2 regions of the Shinella sp. M27 genome follow, and region 1 is predicted to be linked to the other one. Evidence: predicted binding sites of a transcription regulator. Region 1 holds the regulator's gene; the other holds the start of a gene.

What was found. Region 1 encodes LexA, which represses DNA repair genes until DNA is damaged. Its sites were predicted from a motif close to TGTTCNNNNTGTGTTCNG; they were not measured.
Region 2: ACOZK4_RS13040 (DNA recombination protein RmuC) is a predicted target of LexA. The motif match lies at 3,852-3,869, and genes of this name have one in related genera.

The regions. Positions count from the first base shown of each region.
Region 1 is NZ_JBLZPK010000034.1:75,292-81,313, forward strand. It holds gene ACOZK4_RS14340 (ComEC/Rec2 family competence protein) at 1-1,580, shown strand, start outside; gene lexA (transcriptional repressor LexA) at 1,715-2,443, opposite strand; gene glp (gephyrin-like molybdotransferase Glp) at 2,537-3,760, opposite strand; gene moaC (cyclic pyranopterin monophosphate synthase MoaC) at 3,760-4,254, opposite strand; gene trpC (indole-3-glycerol phosphate synthase TrpC) at 4,254-5,069, opposite strand; gene trpD (anthranilate phosphoribosyltransferase) at 5,078-6,022, opposite strand, start outside.
Region 2 is NZ_JBLZPK010000032.1:162,739-168,760, reverse strand. It holds gene ACOZK4_RS13050 (methyl-accepting chemotaxis protein) at 1-1,393, opposite strand, end outside; gene ACOZK4_RS13045 (ribokinase) at 1,680-2,582, opposite strand; gene ACOZK4_RS13040 (DNA recombination protein RmuC) at 2,626-3,819, opposite strand; gene def (peptide deformylase) at 3,943-4,467, shown strand; gene fmt (methionyl-tRNA formyltransferase) at 4,561-5,505, shown strand; gene truA (tRNA pseudouridine(38-40) synthase TruA) at 5,505-6,022, shown strand, end outside.

The DNA of each region.
Region 1 (6,022 bases):
TTGCCCATGTGCTGGCGATTTCCGGGCTGAACATGGTGCTTGCGGCCGGCACATTTCTTGTCGGCGCACGCATGCTGATGGCACTGATCCCCGGCTTTGCCGAGCGATATCCGGCAAAGAAAATCGCCGCCGTCGGGGCGCTCGTCATGGTGACGCTCTATATACTCGTGTCGGGTGGGGCACTTTCGGCGGTGCGTTCGTGGATCATGATCTGTGTCATGCTCGTCGCCGTGCTGTTCGGACGGTCGGCGATCAGCTTGCGCAACGTCGCCCTTTCGGCCATCCTCATCCTAGTGGTCACGCCCTCGGCCATCACCAATCCCGGTTTCCAGATGTCCTATGCCGCAACGCTGGGGCTGGTCGCCGGTTATGCGGCATGGCGCGAGCGACCGGTGAAACGGGAGGGCCGGGGCGGCGTGTTGCCGGCTGCCGGCGGTTTGACCGGCCGCTTCCTCGGCGGATTGGTGCTCTCCTCGCTGATCGGCGGTTTTTCGACGCTGATCTATTCGATCCACCACTTCAACCGGATTCCGGCCTACGGGTTGGCGGGCAACCTCCTCACCATGCCCGCCATCAGCGCCATCGTCATGCCCTTCGGCCTTGTCGCCGTGCTGCTGATGCCCTTCGGACTGGATGCCGTCCCTTTCGCCATCATGGGCAAGGGGATCGAGTGGATGATCACCCTGTCCAACTGGGTGGCCAGCTGGAAAGGCGAGATCGTCACCGGCCGCATTCCGCCTGCCGCCTTCCTGCTGATCGGCTTCGGCGGCGGGCTCGTCTGCATCCTGCGCACACACCTTCGCCATGCCGGTACATTGCTCGTGCTGATCGGCGTTGCCATCGCATTCTGGCCAGGTGATCCCGTAAGGCCCGAGGTCCTGATCTCGGAGGACGGTCGCCTCGTTGCTATCCTGCGCGACGATGGCGTTGCAACGAACCGTGCCCGTCCGCCGGATTTCGTCTACGCGCAATGGCGCCGGGCCTTGCGGCTGGGCGACGTCGTCAAGCCGACGATGAGAAAGTCCGCCGGTTTGACAGTTGAAGAGGAAGCTACCGCAGTCGAAACCGCGAAAAAGCGAAAATCGTCACGCCACCGGGTAAACCGCGAAAAGGCGAAAGCGGCCATGGCGTCTGCGTTCTACGCGGCAGCAAGCCAGGCGGGTTTCATCTGCGAGACGAAGGCTTTCTGCGTGGCTGTTTCATCAAACGAATGGCGCATCGTCACGCTTGACGACGTCGCATTTCTTGGCACGGCCTGCGACGCCGCAGACCTCGTCGTCACGCAGGCGCCGCTTCGGATCGCTGCGTGCCGCTCCGGCGCAAGGCTCATCACCGCTCGTCATCTACGGCGAACCGGCGCCCTGGAAATCATCCCCGGCGAAGAGGAAAATGCACCGTTGATACTGGAAGCCAGCATAATACCAGCTATCGAAACGCTGGATCGCCCGTGGTCGCGCCATCGGACTTATGATTGGCGAACCGGAACGTATACGAGTGGCAACGCAGAGGGAGAACGCCCTCAACGCGACACTCAAGGCGAAATCAATGAAACCGACGCAGCCATTTCGAGCGACTTCTGAATTGAGCAGCTGAGTTGGCCGGCAGCATAAACCATTTCCTGAACCAAAAGCTCCCGCACCTTCACCTCGAAGGCCGCACAGTCCATGAAAGCCAATGTCCTGGGGGCACGTACGAAGTCTCGAGTTTGGCCTGGTTAGTTGTAGCGCCGAATAAGGCCCACAAGCTTGCCCTGGATTTTGACGCGATCCGGACCGAAGATGCGGGTTTCATAAGCAGGGTTTGCGGCTTCCAGCGCAATCGACGCACCCTTGCGGCGGAAGCGCTTCAGCGTGGCTTCTTCATCGTCGACGAGGGCTACGATGATTTCGCCGGGATTGGCACTGCTGGTATCGCGAATGATGACCGTGTCGCCATCGAAGATGCCGGCTTCGATCATCGAATCGCCCTTTACCTCGAGCGCATAGTGCTCGCCGACGCCGATCATTTCGGCCGGGACAGTGATATCATGCGTGTTGTTCTGGATGGCGGAGATCGGCACGCCGGCGGCAATGCGGCCCATGACGGGTACGGAGACCGAGGAGGGCATGACATCCGACTGCGGTGTTGCGACACGCTGGGAGGGCGCCGGCGCCATCGGTTGTTTGCCGCGGCTGCCTTCGACGACGGTGGGTGAGAACCCACGGCGGGGCTGCTGGCTCGGCGAATAGGCCTCGGGAAGCTTGATGACTTCCAGTGCCCGCGCCCGGTTCGGCAGGCGGCGGATGAAGCCGCGCTCTTCAAGCGCCGTGATGAGGCGATGGATGCCGGATTTGGAGGCCAGATCCAGGGCATCCTTCATCTCGTCGAAAGACGGCGGAATACCGGATTCCTTCATACGCTCATGAATGAACAGGAGCAGTTCCTGTTGTTTGCGCGTCAGCATGGTCTCTCCACCGAGAATCGTGAAACAAATCCAGAACAGACACTATATGTTCCATATGTGTTCCGCAAGGGGCTGCTGAAACAATAATACAGTTCAGAGGGTTGGCTGGCGTACCAGAAGCACGTCGCAGGGCGAGCCGGCTTCGATGGCGGGCGCGTTCGGCGGGCGGATGAGCAGGCCTTCGGATTCGGCGAAGATCCGCATCATCGAGGAATCTTGTTTGTCGAAGGGTGTCACGCGAAGCTCTCCATCCGGACCGCGGGTAATACGCGCGCGAACATAGTCCTGCCGGTGGTCGTTTTCCTTGATCGGCACGGCGGTGACGGCCTTGTAAACGCGGTCATTCGCCGGCAGGCGGGCGAGGCGGCGCGTCAGCGGCTCCAGGAAAAGCAGCGCGCAGACGAGGCTGGAGACGGGATTGCCCGGCAGGCCGACGATCTGGATATCGCCAAGGCGGCCGACCATCAGCGGTTTTCCGGGACGCATGGCGATGCGCCAGAAATCGAGTTCCATGCCGGCTTCGCCGAGCACCGGCTGCACGAGATCGAAATCGCCGACCGAGGCGCCGCCGAGTGTGACGAGCACGTCGATATCCAAGGCAAGTGCCCTCTGCACGGCCTCGAGGATCGCCTTTTTGTCGTCGCCGACAATGCCGAGGTCGATGATCTCGGCACCGGAAGCGCGCGCGATGGCGGAGACGCCGTAGGTGTTGGAGGCGATGATCTGGCTGGCGCCGGGCGGCGTGCCGGGCGTGACGAGTTCGTCGCCGGTGGCGAGCACGGCGATGCGGGGGCGGGCGTAGACCGTGAGCTCGGCGTGGTTCATCGCGGCGGCGACGGTGAGGCGGCCGGAATCGAGCACGTCGCCGGCCTTGAGCAGGACGTCGCCTTCCGAAAAATCCTGGCCGCGCGGGCGGATATGGCGGCCCTTGGGCGTCATGAAGGTGGTGCGGACGCGGCCATCGTCCAGCTTTTCGGCGTCTTCCTGCAGCAATACCGTATCGGCGAAGGCAGGCAGCGGCGCGCCGGTGAAGATGCGCACGGCATCGCCGGGGCCGGCTGTTCCTTCGAAGGCGTGACCGGCCGCCGAGGTGCCGACGACCTTGAGGATCGATCCGAGCGCGGCGATATCGGCATGGCGAACGGCGTAGCCGTCCATGGCGGAATTGTCGAAGGGCGGCTGGGTGAGGCGGGCGGCGACGTCTTCTGCCAGCACGCGGCCTCCCGCGTCATGGAGCGAAACCGTTTCCGTCCGTTGCGTGGGCTTGGCCGCGGAAAGCAGGCGGTCGAGGGCGTCGGCAACGGGAAGAAGGGACATCAGGGATCTCTGCGTTTGTAATCACCGGAGCGGCCGCCGGATTTTTCGGCAAGGCGCACGCCGCCGATCTCCATTTCGCGGTCGGCCGCCTTGGCCATGTCGTAGATCGTGAGGCACGCGACACTGACGGCGGTCAGCGCCTCCATCTCGACGCCGGTGCGGCCGGTGAGCTTCGCCATCGCTTCGATCCGCAGACCGGGCAGGGCATGGTCCTCGCGGATATCGACCGTCACCTTGGTCAGCATCAAGGGATGGCAGAGCGGGATGAGATTGGACGTCTGCTTGGCGGCCATGATGCCGGCCAGTCGTGCCGTACCGATGACGTCGCCCTTCTTGGCGTCGCCCTTGAGGATCAGGTCGAGCGTTTCCGGCGCCATGCGGATGAAACCTTCGGCCACGGCAATGCGCACGGTCTCGGCCTTGTCGCCGACATCGACCATGTGCGCTTCGCCGGAGGCGCCGATATGGGTGAGCGTGCGGCCGTTCTCGGCCATCATTCCGCTGCCAGCATGCCGGCGGAGCCGGTCAGCAGTTCGCGCGTGGCGCCCGTCACGTCGTCCTTGCGCATCAGGCTTTCGCCGACGAGGAAGGTGGAGATGCCGACCTTGCCGAGGCGCGTACAATCGGCATGGGTGAAGATGCCGCTTTCGCCGACGAGCAGACGATCCTCCGGCACCATGCCGGCGAGCTTTTCGGAGACGGCGAGATCGACTTCGAAGGTGCGCAGGTTGCGGTTGTTGATGCCGACGAGCTTGGACTTGAGCTTCAGCGCCCGCTCCATCTCTTCTTCGTCATGCACCTCGATCAGCACGTCCATGCCGAGCGAAAAGGCGGCGTCTTCCAGCATCTTGGCCGTGTCGTCGCTGAGCGAAGCCATGATGAGCAGGATGCAATCCGCACCCCAGGCGCGGGCTTCCAGCATCTGGTAGCTGTCGAACATGAAATCCTTGCGCAAGGCCGGAAGCGCGCAGGCCTCGCGGGCGGCGGCCAGGAATTCGGGCGCGCCTTGAAAACTCGGCGTGTCCGTGAGCACGGAGAGGCAGGCGGCACCACCGGCCTCATAGGCCTTGGCAAGGGCCGGCGGATCGAAATCCGGGCGGATCAGCCCCTTGGAAGGGCTCGCCTTCTTAATTTCGGCGATCAGGCCGAACTGGCCCTGCGCTTGTCTGTCCTTGAGGCTGGCGAAGAAGCCGCGCGGCGGCTCCTGATCGCGGATACGGGCACGCAGTTCAGCCGGCGCGACGCTGGCCTTTGCGGCGGCGATCTCTTCGAGCTTGTAGGCTTCGATCTTCTTCAGGATATCGGTCATGGCCAATCCTACTCCGCCGCGCCTTCGTTGGAAACCGCAACGAGGCGTTCCAGCACGGTGCGGGCACGGCCGCTTTCGAGCGATTCGGTTGCGAGCTTCATGCCGTCCTTCAGCGTCTCCACCTTGCCGGCAACGACAAGCGACGCCGCAGCGTTGGCCAGCGAGATGTCACGATAGGGCATATGTGCGCCGTCGAGCACGGAGAGCAGGGTGGCTGCATTGTGCGCACCGTCCCCGCCGCGCAGATCGTCGAGCACCACCTGCGGCAGGCCGAAATCCGCGGGCGTCAACTCAAAGGTGCGGATCTTGCCGTCTTCAAGCGCGGCGACCTGCGTCGTGCCCGTCGTGGTGATCTCGTCGAGGCCTTCGCCATGCACCACCCAGATGCTTTCCGAGCCGAGATCGCGCATCACTTCGGCGATCGGCACCAGCCAGTGCGGCGAGAAGACGCCGAGCAGCTGGCGCTTGACGCCGCCGGGGTTGGACAGAGGCCCAAGCAGGTTGAAGATCGTGCGCGTGCCGAGTTCGACGCGCGACGGGCCGACATGCTTCATAGCGGAGTGGTGCAGCTGCGCGAACATGAAGCCGAGGCCGGCATCGTGCACGCAGCGGGCGATTTCGGCCGGGCCGATATCGAGCTTCACGCCGAGGCAGGAGAGGGCATCCGCGGTGCCGGATTTCGAGCTCAGCGCGCGGTTACCGTGCTTGGCGACCGGAACGCCGGCACCCGCGACGATGATCGCTGCGAGCGTCGAGATGTTGTAGGTGCCCGCACCGTCACCACCCGTGCCGACGATATCCATGGCATCGGCGGGGACGCTGACCGGCAGCATGCGGGCGCGCATGGAGCCGACGGCGCCGTAGATCTCGTCCACGGTCTCGCCGCGCACGCGCAGCGCCATCAGGAAACCGCCGATCTGCGAGGGGGTGGCGGCACCCGACATGATGATCTC
Region 2 (6,022 bases), on a different contig from region 1:
TGAAGTCGGTCTTGAGCTTGCCGTATTCGCCGGGGAAATCGCCCGTCAGACGGAAGGTCAGGTTGCCGGAGGAGAGCTGCGAGAGGCCGTCGCCGAGGCGGGCGACGATATCGCGCTGGAGAGCGCTCGACTCTGCGCGCTCGGCTTCCGAGCGGCCGCGTTCGGCTTCCGTCAGCTGGCGCTGGCTGTTGGCTTCGGCTTCCAGGCGCTTGGTGTCGGCGAGCTGGTGGCGGAAACCTTCCAGCGCCTTGGCGACGGCGCCCGTCTCATCCGAACGGTCCTGGCCGGCGATCGGTTGGGTATAGACGCCCTGGCCGAGCGTTGCGACGTCGGCAACGAGACCGGCGAGCGGCTTCTGCACGAAGGTGCGCACGGCGAAATAGAGGCCGGCGAGCACCGCGCCGAGCACGATCAGGCCGCCGAGGATCATCATGTAGGTCTGGTCCTGCACCGGCGCGTTGATCGCGGCACGCGGCACATCGACGATGACGGCCCAGGTCGTGTTGATGTCGGGCAGCGCGAACGGATAGACGACTCGGTCGAAGGAGGCGAGTTCATCGAAGGTAAGGTTCGGAATATGGCCGACCTTGCCCGACGCGAGTGCCTCTTTGACAACCTCGACGCCGGTCGAGTCGTATTCCTTCATGAGAAGGTCGACGTTCGGGGCGACGATCCACTTGCCACCCTGGGAGACCAGCATGACGCGGCCTTCGCCGAAGGGCTTCAGCTGGCTGAGCTTTTCATAGAGTGTCTTCAGCGACACGTCGACGCCGGTGACGCCGATCATCTTGCCGTTGACATTGACCGGATAGGCGATGGAGGCCATCGTCAGGCCGTCGCCGGTGGAGGTTTCCTGGTAGGGCTGGCTCATCGCGCCCTTGCCGCTCTTTGCCGCGAGCCCATACCAATCTGCCTTGTAGTCGGATTCGAAAGTCGACAGCGTGATCGAGCCGTCCTTACGCTTCGTCCAGTAAGGGTTGAACGAACCGTCCTTGAACGTGCCGGTCTCCAGCTGTTCCGCCGTCTCGCGCGACTTTCCGTCGAAGGCGTTCGGCTCTTCGGCAAACCAGCTGCCGAGCGCGAAGCTGTTCTTCTCGGTATTCGCCTTGAGGATGGCGACGACGTCCTTGCGGTCCAGGAAGCCGGCCGCATGGCCCTGCTCGATGACACCGCCCATGGCGCGCGCGGCGCCCGCAAGCGCGCCGATATCGGCTGCGATGTCGGAGGCGATCGCCTTCGCTTCGGTATCGGCCTGCGTATAGACGAGGTCGGAAACGCGGCTCTGGGTCTGGTGAATAAGAACGGTGTTGGACGCAAGCAGTACCAGGGCGATCGTGCCGCCGGTGACCGCTATGAGCTTCGTCGCGAGCGACTTGGCCTTGAACTTGAACATGAAATCCTCACGATGATAGACGTCCGCGGCGGACGGCCGCGAAGAAGCACATTCGGCAGGGTGGTCTCCATCATGGAGGGCGGGGCGCAGGACCAGCGCCAGAGACGGTCCGCGGCCTTCAAGGCGCAGTGTCTGCGGACTTCAGTAACCGATAAAATATTAATAAATAACCAAGCGTCGATGCTACGAAACGGCTCAACCGATTGAATTCTCAGGCGCCGCAAGCAATACGACGCCTGGTTTTCCATTTGCGAATTTCGACTGACGTAACAGTTGTGTAGCGCGCCTAGATCTTCGCATCGACGGTTGCGGCAAAGGGAATGGACGGCTGGGCACCCGGCTTGAGGCAGGCAAGCGAGCCCGCAACGGAGGCGCGGCGCAGCGCATCCTTGAACGCGAGACCGGCATCGAGCGAGGCTGCGAGATAGCCGCAGAAGGTATCGCCCGCCCCCACCGTATCGACCGGCTCGATGGCAAGGCCCGCAGCGCGGAAGATTTCACCCTTGCGGATCGCGATGACACCATCGGCGCCGAGCGTCACGATGATCGTCTGGCTGCTTTCGGCATGCAGCGCCCGCAGGGTCGCCTCGCGCGCCTCGTCCGACAATTCACCCTTGCCGACATAGAGATCGAATTCCGTCTCGTTGGCGACGAGAATATCGGCCATGGCGCCAAGGCGGCGGGCGTCGGCGCCGAAGGGAGCGATGTTGACGATCGAGGTGACGCCCTTCTGCTTGGCGGCGACAAGGGCCGCCTCGATGGAGCCGTTGAGGATCTCGAATTGCAGCATGAGGTAGTCGCCGCGCGTCATCGCGCCGACGGTCCGCCGGGCATCCTCATCGGTGACGGTGGCGTTGGCACCCGGTACGACGACGATGACGTTTTCGCCGTCATCGTCGGCAACCAGGATATGGGCGGTGCCCGTGGCCTCGGCGGCATACCGCACGCCGTTGAGATCGACGGCGGCATCGGCGAGCAGCGCGAGCGCCTGGCTGCCGAGGCGGTCGTCGCCGACGGCGCCGGCCATGCGCACCATAGAGCCGGCGCGGCGGGCGGCGAGCGCCTGATTAGCGCCCTTGCCGCCGGCAGCGGTGGTGAAGCTGGTGCCCATGACGGTTTCGCCGGGCTTCGGCAGGCGTTCTGGCGTGGCGATGAGGTCCATGTTGATGGAGCCGAAGACGGTGATCATGAGAGCTGCCCCTGTTGTTTCCGCCGGACACTGCCTGAGGCGGTCAGTCCTCGTCAACTATCCTCAAGCGCAACTGGCCCGACCGGCTTTCAACTGTTGCCTCGGCCTGTGAAGAAGGTGCCGAAATCGTCTCGAATTCCAGCTCGCCGATGCGCGCGCCGCGGCGCGCAAGCTTTTCCGTCGATGTGAGAATCAGGTCGACATCCTTCTGCGCCGAGGTGAAATGGCCGTGCAGCTTGCGCACCCGGTCGTCGAGCCGCGTCAAATCGTCCATCAGCCTGACGACCTCGCCCTGGATGACATGGGCCTGCTCGCGCATGCGCTGGTCTTTCAGGAGCGCCTGGAGCACCTGCACGGAGAGCATCAAAAGCGATGGCGAGACGATGACGATGCGGGCGCGGTGCGCCTTCTGCACGACGGCCTCGAACGTCTCGTGGATGCTGGCGAAGATCGATTCCGAGGGCACGAAGAGGAAGGCTGTGTCCTGCGTCTCGCCGGCAATCAGGTATTTTTCCGAGATGTCCCGGATATGGGTCTCCATGTCACGGCGAAACTGCTGGGCGGCAACCTTGGCCGCCTCCGGCGAACGCCCGTCCGACATGGCGTTCCAGGCCTCCAGCGGAAACTTCGCATCGACGACGAGGGGCGGCTGGCCGTTCGGCATGCGAATAGTGCAGTCCGGGCGCACGCCGTTGGAAAGTTGCGCCTGGAACTGGTAGGCGCCCGACGGCAGCGCGTCGGCGATGATCGTCTCCATGCGCGACTGGCCGAAGGCGCCGCGCGTCTGTTTGTTGGAGAGAATGGCCTGCAGGCCCACGACGTCCTTCGCCAGCGACTGGATGTTGGTCTGGGCGGTGTCGATGACGGCAAGACGCTCCTGCAGGCGGCGCAGGTTCTCATGCGTCGAACGGGTCTGTTCGGAAATCGACTGGCCGAGCCGCTGGGTCAGTCCGTCGAGCCGCGTGTTGATCGCCTGGTTGGTCTCCGACTGCTTGGCGCCGAACACCTCGGCCATGGCGGCGACACGCCCCTGCATTTCCGTCTGCGCCTTCAGAAGCTCGGTGAACCGCAGTTCCGCGATCGCGGCCTCTTCGCGCTGGCGCGTCTGGCTGCGGCGTGCCGATATCAGGCCGAAGACGCCGAGAAACACAGCCGCAAGCAATACCAGCACCGGACCGGGACCACCGAGCCGCGCGAGCAGAGAGGAAATGAGGCTGTCGAAGGAAGGATCAATCATGCCGTGACCATACCATGGATTGACACGAAAACCAGATCATAACGTGAACAAATTCACCGATCCAGCCACGAGGACGAGGCCAAAGCCGATTGAAAGCGCAAAAAAACCGCGCTAAGGAGGCGCATGACCATCAAGCCGCTGATTATCCTTCCCGATCCGATCCTTCGCCAGGTTTCGAGCACAATCGAGACCATCGACAGCGAAGTGACGAAGCTCGCCGACGACATGCTCGAAACCATGTACGATGCGCCCGGCATCGGCCTTGCCGCCATCCAGATCGGTATTGCGCGCCGCATGCTCGTGCTCGACGTGTCGAAGGACGGCGAGGACAAGCAGCCGCTCGTCTTCATCAACCCCGAGATCGTCGCCTCCACGGATGCGCGTTCGGTCTATGAGGAAGGCTGCCTGTCGATCCCGGATTATTATGCCGAGGTCGAACGCCCGGCCGGCATTACCGTCAAGCATCTCGACCGCGACGGCAAGCAACAGCTGACGGAGGCCGACGGCCTGCTCGCGACCTGCCTGCAACACGAGATCGACCACCTGAACGGCGTGCTGTTCATCGACCATATTTCCAAGCTGAAACGCGAAATGGTGATCCGCAAGTTCACCAAGGCCGCGAAGATGCGCGGCAGCAAGGCGCTCTGAGCCCACTTGCAGCAGCGGCTTTTGTTTTCACGCAATTCCGGATGCAAAACCGCTTTGCACCTTTGCTGGAATTGCTTTCACGGAGACTGACCGATGGCCCTTCGCATCATTTTCATGGGCACGCCGGATTTCTCCGTTCCCACGCTGGCGGCCCTCAAGCAAGCCGGCCACGAGATCGTCGCCGTCTATTCGCAGCCGCCCCGCCCCGCGGGCCGGCGCGGCCTGGAACTGGTGAAATCGCCGGTGCATCAGGCCGCCGAACTGCTCGGCATTCCTGCCCACACGCCCGTCAATTTCCGTGAAGAGGCCGATCGCGAGGCGTTTCGCGCGCTGGATGCGGACGTGGCCGTCGTCGTCGCCTATGGGCTACTGTTGCCGGAGGCGATCCTGTCGGGCACGCGTCTCGGCTGCTATAACGGCCATGCCTCGCTCTTGCCGCGCTGGCGCGGAGCCGCTCCCATCCAGCGGGCGATCATGGCCGGCGATGCCGAGACCGGTATGATGGTCATGAAGATGGACAAGGGGCTCGACACCGGCCCCGTCGCGATGACCACCCGTATTGCGATCACGGATACGATGACAGCCGGCGAGTTGCACGACAAGCTGATGCAGGCGGGCGGCAAACTGATGGTGGAGGCCATGGCGAAGCTCGAGGCCGGCGACCTGCCGCTGACGCCGCAGGCCGACGACGGGGTGCTCTATGCTGCCAAGATCGACAAGGCAGAGACGCGCATCGACTTTTCCCGGCCCGCTCGGGACGTGCACAACCATATCCGCGGCCTCTCGCCCTTCCCCGGCGCATGGTTCGAATTGCCGATTGCCGGCAAGCCGGAGCGCGTGAAGGTTCTGGCAAGTGCGCTTGCTGCCGAAACAACCGCCAGCCCAGCCGGCACGGTGATCGACGACCATCTGACCATTGCCTGCGGCGATGGCGGAACGATGAGGCTCGTGCGCTTGCAGAAGGCCGGCGGCAAGCCGCTCGATGCCGGCGATTTCCTGCGCGGCACACCGCTGCCCAGCGGTACGAGGCTCGCCTGATGCCGCGCTATCGTCTGCGCATCGAATATGACGGCACACCCTATGTCGGCTGGCAGCGGCAGGACAACGGCCCCTCCGTGCAGGGCGCCATCGAGGCGGCGATCCTGTCGCTGACGGGCGAGACCGTTTCCATTCGCGGCGCGGGGCGCACGGATTCCGGCGTGCATGCCATGGGGCAGATTGCCCATGCTGATCTTTCGCGGCCCTGGAAGGAACACACGCTGCGCAACGCGCTCAACGCTCATCTCGGCATGGCGCGTGAGCGTGTCGCTATTCTCGACGCCACCGAAGTGCCTGATGATTTCGATGCGCGGTTTTCCGCGAAGAAGCGGCACTATCTCTACCGCATCATTTCGCGCAAGGCGCCGCTGGCGCTGGAAGCGAAGCGCGCCTGGTTCGTCGCGAATGACCTCGATCATGAGGCCATGCATGAAGCCGGGCAGATGCTGGTCGGCCGGCATGATTTCACGACGTTTCGCGCCGCCCAGTGCCAGGCGAACAGCCCGATCCGCACCAT